Regions from separate parts of the Caloranaerobacter sp. TR13 genome, predicted to be linked through region 1. Evidence: riboswitches for the same ligand, from Rfam matches in the RefSeq annotation. Region 1 holds a riboswitch; the other holds the start of a gene.
The links. A riboswitch is a leader RNA that binds a small molecule or an ion and turns the genes downstream of it on or off. The one in region 1 is predicted to bind cyclic di-GMP.

Region 1 (4,717 bases):
GTAATATACTGATAGCGAAAATAAAAGATTATAGAAACAAACCAATAGAAAATGTAATTAATGAAGTTATTGATACGGCAGTAGAAGAGGCTTATGTTAAACCTGAAGAGGAAAATGTAATACTTATTACTATAACAGAAAAGAAAGATAAAGTTGATGATGAAAAGATATATAAGTCAATAGATAGTCATATTAAGGAAAAGGTTAAAAATACTCAAGTGGTTCTTATGGAGGGAGATACTAATATATATAAAAAGGCCAATAAAGATAAGGTATCACCAGGGAAATTAATGTTGATTAAAGAAGCGCTTGATTTAAATAAAGATATTAAGTTTGAAGAAGTTGCTAAAAAGCCAGTAAAAGAAATAATGAGAATGATTAAAGAGGCTAAAAAGCAAAAGAATAAAGAAGAAATAGAAGAATTAGAAAGAAAAGTTGGAAAGGAAAAAATAGAAAAATTCAAAAATGAAAAGCAAGAAAGAATGAGATTTAATAAAGACAAATTATATACAGAAATTAGAAAAGATAAAAAAGAAAAGGAAAAAGATAAATTGAAAGAAAAAGATAAGCTAGAAGGAAAAGAGATTGAGAAAGCTAGAAAACATGAAATAAAAAAAGATGAAGAAGAAAAAGAGATTGAAAAAGACAAAATAGAAGAATATATAGAAAAAGATCAAAAAAGATATTCTAAAGAGAAAAATCAAGATAAGCTTGAGAAACCGAAAGAAGAAAAACAAGAGGATTTAACAGTTAGTGATAATGAGAGAGAGCAAGATAATAAAGACAAAGTCGATAAACTGGAAGAAAGAAATAAATCTAAACGTAGAGATGAAAATAAATATAAACATGATAAGAAAGAGCAAAATAAGGAGAAAAAAGATAAGGAAGAAGACAAAGATAAAAATGAGGATGAACAGAAGTATAAAGATGAAGATTAAAACAAATGAGTCAAGGTATTACCTTGACTCATTTGTTTTTAGCAGTTAAATTAATTTTGGAAGGATTAAAAATAATGCTATCAATACAATTATAACAGTAATTATTGTGTATAGCATTTTTTTTCTAATGAAAAATATTTTGGTCACATAATCACCCCTTAAAATTCCATGTATAAGTTGTGGTAAATATTCATATTATAATTTATTTGAAGATAATTAAATATATTACAAATTTTTTAGATACTAGGTGCTAGGTACTGGGTACTGGAATTAGTGAATAGAGAATAGAGGACAGAGGACAGAGAACAGGGATAAGAAACTTAAAATTGAAAATATAAAATGTTAAATTAAAAATATTAATATAAATATTGACATATTTAAACATATAATATAAAATATTTAAAAATTATAAATTAAAATTCAAAACAACAAACAAAGACTTGAAATTTGGGGGGATAACATGGAAAGAGTAGTAAAAAGTAAATCTAATATACTTAGAAATAGGAATTTTATGCTGCTTATAATCGGCAAAATAGTTTCTAATGTCGGAAATTCTCTGCATAATGCAGCTGTTGCTTGGTATATTATGAGTTTAGTTGGTGAAAAAAGTGCTGGATTTTTTATGGGCATATTTGGAATGTGTTCATTAATACCTTTTATAATTTTTGGACCTATTTCAGGTGTGTTTGTTGATAAAGTAGATAGGAAAAAAATTATAGTAGGGACAGATTTTATTCGTGGAGGGCTTATTTTATTATTAGCTTTATTATCTTATTTCAATGTGCTAAATATATGGATTTTATTTGGAATAACAGCAATAAGTGCTTTTTTCGCAACTTTTTTTAATCCAGCAGTAAGTGCAACAATTCCTAATATAGTAGAAGAAAAAGATTTACACAAGGCTAATTCATTAGATGGTATGAGCTTACAGTTGTCTTGGATTGTAGGTGTAGCCATATCAGGATTTTTATATTATTGGATAGGTATCTTTGGAATATTTATTGTAAATGGAATTTCATTTATTATATCTGGAATATCTGAAACATTTATAAATATTCCACCTATTAAAAGAGATATGAATAATATTAATAAAAATGAATGGAGCTTTTGGAAAGATTTTAAAGAAGGGATAGTATTTTTAAAGGGGCAGAAAGCTATAGTTGTGCTACTAGGATTTGCATTAATAATTAATTTTCTATTTAATCCCATTTTTCAGATAGTATTTCCTAAAACAATAAAGTTTACATTAAATCTAACGGCTAAGGAAAATGGCATTTTGAGTTCTGCATTCCCAATTGGAGCAATAATAGGGATGTTTATATTATCGATATTGCCATCTAGAGAAAAATATTATATGTTCATGATAAATGGTATTATAGCAGATGGTTTGATTATGATGCTGTTTGGTATTCCATTGATATTTTTCAAGTTTTCATTCATTTCATCTTTTGGCGTTTATGCAATATTTTTATTTTTAATTTTAATACTAGGAATTGTTAATGCTTTGGTTAATGTGCCTATTAATACGACATTTCAAAAAATAGTACCTGATGAATTTAGAGGCAGATTTTTTGGAATATTGAATACATTAAGTCAGGGGATAGTACCATTAGGGTTAGCTGCACTTGGGTATATTTCAGATAAATTAGCTTCTTCAACTATATTTATTATTTCAGGGATTATAGTTTCATTATTGGGAATATTTATGTTCTTCATACCAGAGCTAAAGGAGTTCTAAGCATAGATAAAATGTGTTTATAAATTATAAAAATGGGTAAAAAAATTATATAAAAAGAAGGAATTTGTAAAAAAACATCGAAACTGATATAAAATAATTATTTGAGTTTTTAGTGGTACAAAAATTGTAAACGATTACACATTGATAAAGGCAAACCTATCGAAAGGTGGGGACGCAAAGCTATGGACCTAAGGTATTATTTACTATGGTTGCCAGGCTGCCAATTTGTAGAAAACACCTACTGTTTTTGTCTTTATCAGTAGGTGTTTTTCATTTACATACACAGGGAGGAGTTGGTCATATGATAAGGTTAATTAAAGTTGATAGTCAGCTCTTGACAGAAGAATATTTGCATGGAGGGATTAGTAGAATTGCTAAATTATTAGATTACGATGTAGCAAAATTAATTGCATTTGATGAAAGTAGTACTTATGCTACATTTGAGAGGGTTTTTATTAGAAAAGGCATAGATTATAATGTAAGTTATAAAGACTCTAAACGTTTAATAAAGCACTTCTCCAACTGTGTTTTCGCGCTATTAATAAAGACTAAACAAATTGTTTTTCTAAGTAAAAATGAAGATGACAAAGCTGATTATTTACCTTTAATTGAAGAAATGGAAAACGAAATTTATATACCGTTATTTTCTGGAAATAGTAAGTCTAGAGAAGTAACAGGTTGTCTATATTTAGGAAGTACAGATAAAACTAAAGTAGTTGATGGTAGTACATTTTTAGATAAAGATATATCTAGAGAATTATCAATTATACAAAATCTATATCAGTTAGAATATATCAAAATATCTAGAAAAAAAAGAATGCTAAATGTAATATATATGATGTCTCAAATAATAAGGGAAAGAGAACCTTATATGGTAACTCATCCATATAATGTGGCACAATGGTCACTAGCTATAGGAAAAGAACTAGGATTTAATGAAAAACGATTAGAAACATTATATCTATCAGCAGTATTACATGATTTAGGTAAAATTTATATAAGTGCAGACATATTAAATAAACCAACAAAATTAACTAATGAGGAATATGAAAAGGTAAAGAAACATTCCATATATAGCTATAGAATTATAAAAAATATGTTTGATTATACAGAAAGTTTTAATGAAATAGCGATTTTTACAAAGCATCATCATGAAAGGTATGACGGTACAGGTTATCCAGATGGATTAAAGGGAGAAGAAATACCTTTGGAAAGCAGGATAATAAGTGTTGCAGATGCAGTAGATGCCATGATGTCAAATAGGACATATAAAAAAGCTAAATCGATAAATCTTGTTATAAATGAGCTTATTAAAAATAAAGGTAAGCAATTCGATCCTAATATCACAAAAATTATGATTGAAATATTGATGAAATCTAAAGCTATAAATGAGCAAATATTATCGGAACCTATTATATGGGGAACATTGTTAATTACAACATCAGAAAAAGAATACTTTGTTGAAGGTACATTAGTTAGAAATGAAGATAAGTATAAATTCATGACTGAAACATTTGACTTTGATAACGATGTAGAAAAATCAAAGATTACAGATATTAGATTGTATTTAGAAAAAAATCAAAATGTAAATGAATATGATGTAAAAATCGAAAAATTTTACAAAAACGAACTTTATATTTCAGAAATTAAAGCAGAGCTTACTGGAGAATCATTTAGTATGCTATGGGATTTAGAAGGATTGTTAATAGATAATACGAAGAAAATCTACAATATAAATATAACTAGAATTGGTGGAAACTTTATGTCATTCTATATTGATGATTCTGAAATAAACAATAATGAAGAAGATAAAATATTAAAAGTAATAATCCGTTTTGAAGATGACTACAACATAGTAGTTTCTGGTAAAATAAACAAATCATATTGTGTAGGTGCCAAAAAATACTATGATTTTAGTTTTATAAATATATCAGACTCAGTAAGAGATAATATTTTTAGGCAGCTATTTAAAAAACAAATAGAAACTAGAAAATCAATAGTTTACTCATTGGCAAATTCTAATTAACGAAACTGTATTTAT
Region 2 (4,717 bases), on a different contig from region 1:
ACTGTATGCCTAAAAATGGTATATGTAAATTATCACATGAAGATGTATTAAGAATCGAAGAATTGCTAGAAATAGTTAAAGTTTTTGAATCTTTAGGTATACAAAAAGTTAGGTTAACTGGAGGAGAGCCATTAATAAGAAGAGGGATAATAGAGCTAGTTGAAAGTATAGCAAAATTAGAAGGCATTAAAGATTTAGCTATTACTACTAATGGTATTTTACTCAAAAAATACGCAAAGTCTTTAAAAGATGCAGGATTAAATAGAGTAAATATAAGCATAGATACTTTAAGAGAAAATAAATTTTCGTATATAACTCGTGGAGGCAAACTAAAAGATGTACTAGAGGGGATTGAAGCAGCAAAAAAAGTAGGATTATCACCTATTAAATTAAATATTGTCTTAATAGACGGATTTAATGAAGATGAAATAGAAGATTTTGCAAAAATAACTTTAACTGAACGTATAGATGTAAGATTTATTGAATTAATGCCGATAGGACAAGTGAGAGATTTTGCTATTGAAAAGTTTATAAATAACAAAATAGTACTTGAAAAAATCCCTGATTTAATAAGGATTCCTAATTCAGAGCTGCATTCACCAGCAGTTTATTATAAAATACCAAATTCTAAAGGTAGAATTGGTTTTATTAATCCGATTTCTTGTAAATTTTGTGATTCATGCAATAAAGTAAGAGTTACATCTCAGGGCAAATTAAAGCTTTGTTTACATTCAAATGAAGAAATTGATCTAAAAACTCCTTTAAGGCAAGGTAAGAACTTAAGAGACATAATATGTGAAAAAGTAAAAAATAAACCCCTATCACATAATTTAGAAGATGGTACTTGTATAAATAAGAATATGGTTCAAATAGGAGGTTAATATGGAATTTACACATTTTAATGATAAAGGTTTAGCACATATGGTAGAAATAAGCAGTAAGGATGATACTAAACGAACAGCAATTGCTAAAGGTAAGATTAGTATGAAAAAAGAAACTATCAATTTAATAAAAGAAGGTCTTATAAAAAAAGGTAATGTACTTTCAGTTGCACAGATTGGCGGTATAATGGGAGCGAAAAGAACGAGTGATATGATACCCATGTGTCATAATATATTCATTACTGGAGCTGATATAAGATTTAATATTCTAGATAATGCAATTGAAATTGAGTCAGAAGTCAAGACTATTGGAAAAACAGGTGTCGAAATGGAAGCTCTTATGGCAGTTTCTATAGCAGCACTTACTATATATGATATGTGCAAAGCAGTAGATAAGGATATGGTGATTAGTGATATTATGCTTGTAAAGAAAACTGGCGGTAAGTCTGGGGATTATAGTAGGTATTAAAATTGAGGAGTGATTGTTATGAAAAGTATAGGAAAAGTAGTAGCTATAAATATAAGCGAGAAGAAAGGTGTAATAAAAACGCCTATACCTGAAGGTATTTTTAAAGAAAACTTTGGGTTAGTTGGAGATGCTCATGCAGGAAAATGGCACAGACAAGTTAGCTTGCTTGGGGTGGAGAGCATTGAAAAGATGAAAAAAATAGGAATAAAAGGGCTGTGTAGTGGAAAGTTTGCTGAAAATATTACTACTGAAGGAATAAAACTTTATGAATTACCTGTAGGGACTAAGTTGAAAATTGGAGAAACGATACAAGAAGTAACCCAGATTGGCAAGGAGTGTCATTCGGGTTGTGCTATAACAAAAGAAGTTGGACAATGTGTAATGCCTAAAGAAGGTATATTTACAAAAGTTCTAAAAGGCGGCAAGATAAAGGTAGGAGATGCAATTGAAGTTCTATATTAAAGTTTCATTATTAATAAACTAAAAAAATAATTGATTATTAGAAAGATATTTAGTATAATTAGATTCGTGAGATTGTTAAAAAATAAACAAACGGAGGGTATCATGCAAATTTTAGAAAAGATACTTGAGGATAATAAAAAATATGTTAGAGCAAAAAGAGAAAGAGGACAAGATAAACCAATAAGTTCACATGCGCAGAAAGAAGTACTTATTTTTACATGTATGGACACAAGATTAGTTGGATTAGTTGAAGAAGCAATGGGCTTTAAAAGAGGAGAAGTAAAGGTTCTTAAAAATGCTGGTAACAGTATTAGGGATAATTGTGATGATGTCATAAGAAGTATTTCTTTAGGAACGATTATGATGGGGTTAAAGGAAGTTTTTGTAGTAGGCCATAAGGATTGTGGTATGGTGAAGCAGAGTTTAGAGGATATAAAAAGAAAGATGTTAGAAAGAGGAATTCCTAGAGAAGCTATAGATTCGGTTGATTTTGCAAATTGGACAGGTATAATAGAAGATGAAAAGGAAAACGTAATCAAGGTAGTTAAAAAAATAAAAAGTTCGCCGTTTATACCTAAGGATGTTAAGGTTCATGGTTTTCTAATTGACCCAAATAGTGGTGAATTAGAAGTTATAATAAATGATAATGAATAGAAAGGAGTAATAAAATGCAAAAGAGAATATTGACACCACCAGAAATAGCACAAGCTACTATTAATGCTGGTATAAAAAAGGCTAATTTACCAACTTTACAAATGATTTTATTAGGTATTTTTGCAGGTATTTTTATAGGTTTTGGTGCACAGGCTGATATTACAGTTATGCAAACATTAAAAAATATTGATGTTGGACTTATGAAATTTATGGGGGCTGCAGTATTCCCTGTAGGACTTATGTTAGTTGTAATAGCAGGGGCTGAATTGTTCACAGGCAACAATCTTATGACATTAGCTTTAATGGATAAAAGAATTAAATTAAATCAAATGTTGAAAAACTGGTTTTTTGTTTATTTAGGAAACTTTATTGGATCAATATTATTAGCTGTAGTTGTAGTTAAATCTGGTTTTTATAAAGTAGATGCTCCAGCAACTCAACTAGCTGTGAAGATTGCTACTGGAAAAGTTGGTTTGACATTTAGCCAAGCTTTCTTTAGAGCAATTTTATGTAATATGTTAGTTGTATTAGCTGTTTGGTTAGCAACAGGAGCTACTGATGTAATATCTAAAATATTTGCTTGTTGGTTCCCAATAATGCTATTTGTTTTATCAGGATATGAGCATAGTGTAGCTAACATGTATTTTATTTCTTTAGGTAAATTTTTAGGAGCTCAAGTTACTTGGGGACAAATTTGGATCAAGAACTTAATTCCTGTTACTTTAGGTAATATTGTTGGCGGAGCTATTATTGTTCCTGTTGTATATTATCTAGCTTACGTAGTGCCAGCTAAAGGAAAAGAAAAAGAAAAAGCTAAGGCTTAAAGGATGCAGTTTTGCATCCTTTTTTGTTTAGATTTTGATAAAATTTTTACTTTTAGGTTAAAAAAATGTTAAATTATGTCGATAAATATTTTGCAAGAGTTAAAGGAGATATCCTAAAATGAATATTTTGGCAAACTAACCGAAAGGTTAGGACGCAAAGCTATGGGCCTAAAGGATTAATATCCTATGGTTGCCAGGCTGCCCATGAAATTGTTTTCATGGTTAAGTAAGTTTATGATATTCTTATGGTTAGTTTGCCTAGTACGTTTGTACTAGGTTTTTTTAATTTTTTTTAGATTAGGAGGTGGAAAATTTGAGAAAGATGCTTAAGTATGCATCTAAAAAAACAACTTCAGTATTAATGGTTTTAGCACTTTTATTTAATCTGTTTACTTTTAATTTAGGTGTAGCATACAGCATAGAAGTAAATGAACCAGAATTTATTATTAACAATGCAGATGCACAGTATATGGGTTTTGGAGACGATTTACATATTCAACTGCTAAATACTGAATATAATGGCGAAGGTTCTAATGAGACAGTAACTACAGTTGTTTATGGCAAATCTATTCCTTTAGATGAATTTGAACAACCTATTGAAGAACTAGCCACTGAATTTAAAGTTGAGTTTAAAAGTGTAATAGAAAATGTATATGGGCAAGATGTTTATACACCAGATTTTGAACTTTTTGGGCACTTTGTTGATTCTAGAAATGGCGAAGAATATTCTAGACTTGATGAAGATTTTATCAATAAGTCAGAAAATGCAAGGACTGCAATACCTGTATATGCAGCAAAGAAAAATGAGATAGAACTTAACTATCTAAATAAAAGTATAAAATTCTATTGGATACCAGAACCACCGGAATTTAATATAGCAAAAGATGAGTATTATGATAATGATACTATAGAAGTTGAATTGTTTAATGTTGTTGATTCAGAACAAATAGCGATTGAAGGCAGTTCGGTAATAGTAGATGAAAATAATAATGAGATTGGACAACCTGTAGATTTTAAAGTGGTTTTCCATGAAGAATATGATCCAAAGTATAGATTCTATAAACTATATGGTCATTTTTCTGATAAGAATAATACTGATGAATATATTGAATTAGGTGAAACATTAGAAGGGAAAACTGATGATGAATTAACAGCTATTCCTGTAGATAAGAGAGAAAGAAATAAAATAACTTTAAAATATAATGAAAATACTGAAGTTGTATTTTACTGGCAATCAACTGACTATTGGATAAACGCACATAAATTAACTTATGATATTCAAGAAAATCCAATTGTTGATGTTGCATTAGAAAATTTTACAGGTTATAAAGACAAATTATATATTGAATTATTGACTAAAGATACAGAAACACCTACTACCATTGCAAAACTAGGGTATAGAGAAACTATTACAAATGAAGACCCGA

Region 2: it holds a riboswitch for cyclic di-GMP, as region 1 does, so the genes downstream of both, TR13x_RS08615 (hypothetical protein) here and TR13x_RS03485 (HD-GYP domain-containing protein) in region 1, are expected to answer to the same signal.

The regions. Positions count from the first base shown of each region.
Region 1 is NZ_JXLL01000002.1:58,176-62,892, forward strand. Features, by position in the region: gene TR13x_RS03475 (anti-sigma factor domain-containing protein) at 1-938, shown strand, start outside; gene TR13x_RS03480 (MFS transporter) at 1,399-2,676, shown strand; cyclic di-GMP riboswitch class I at 2,816-2,901, shown strand; gene TR13x_RS03485 (HD-GYP domain-containing protein) at 2,978-4,702, shown strand.
Region 2 is NZ_JXLL01000013.1:12,380-17,096, forward strand. Features, by position in the region: gene moaA (GTP 3',8-cyclase MoaA) at 1-881, shown strand, start outside; gene moaC (cyclic pyranopterin monophosphate synthase MoaC) at 883-1,350, shown strand; gene TR13x_RS08600 (MOSC domain-containing protein) at 1,369-1,812, shown strand; gene TR13x_RS08605 (carbonic anhydrase) at 1,915-2,466, shown strand; gene TR13x_RS08610 (formate/nitrite transporter family protein) at 2,481-3,290, shown strand; cyclic di-GMP riboswitch class I at 3,410-3,496, shown strand; gene TR13x_RS08615 (hypothetical protein) at 3,604-4,717, shown strand, end outside.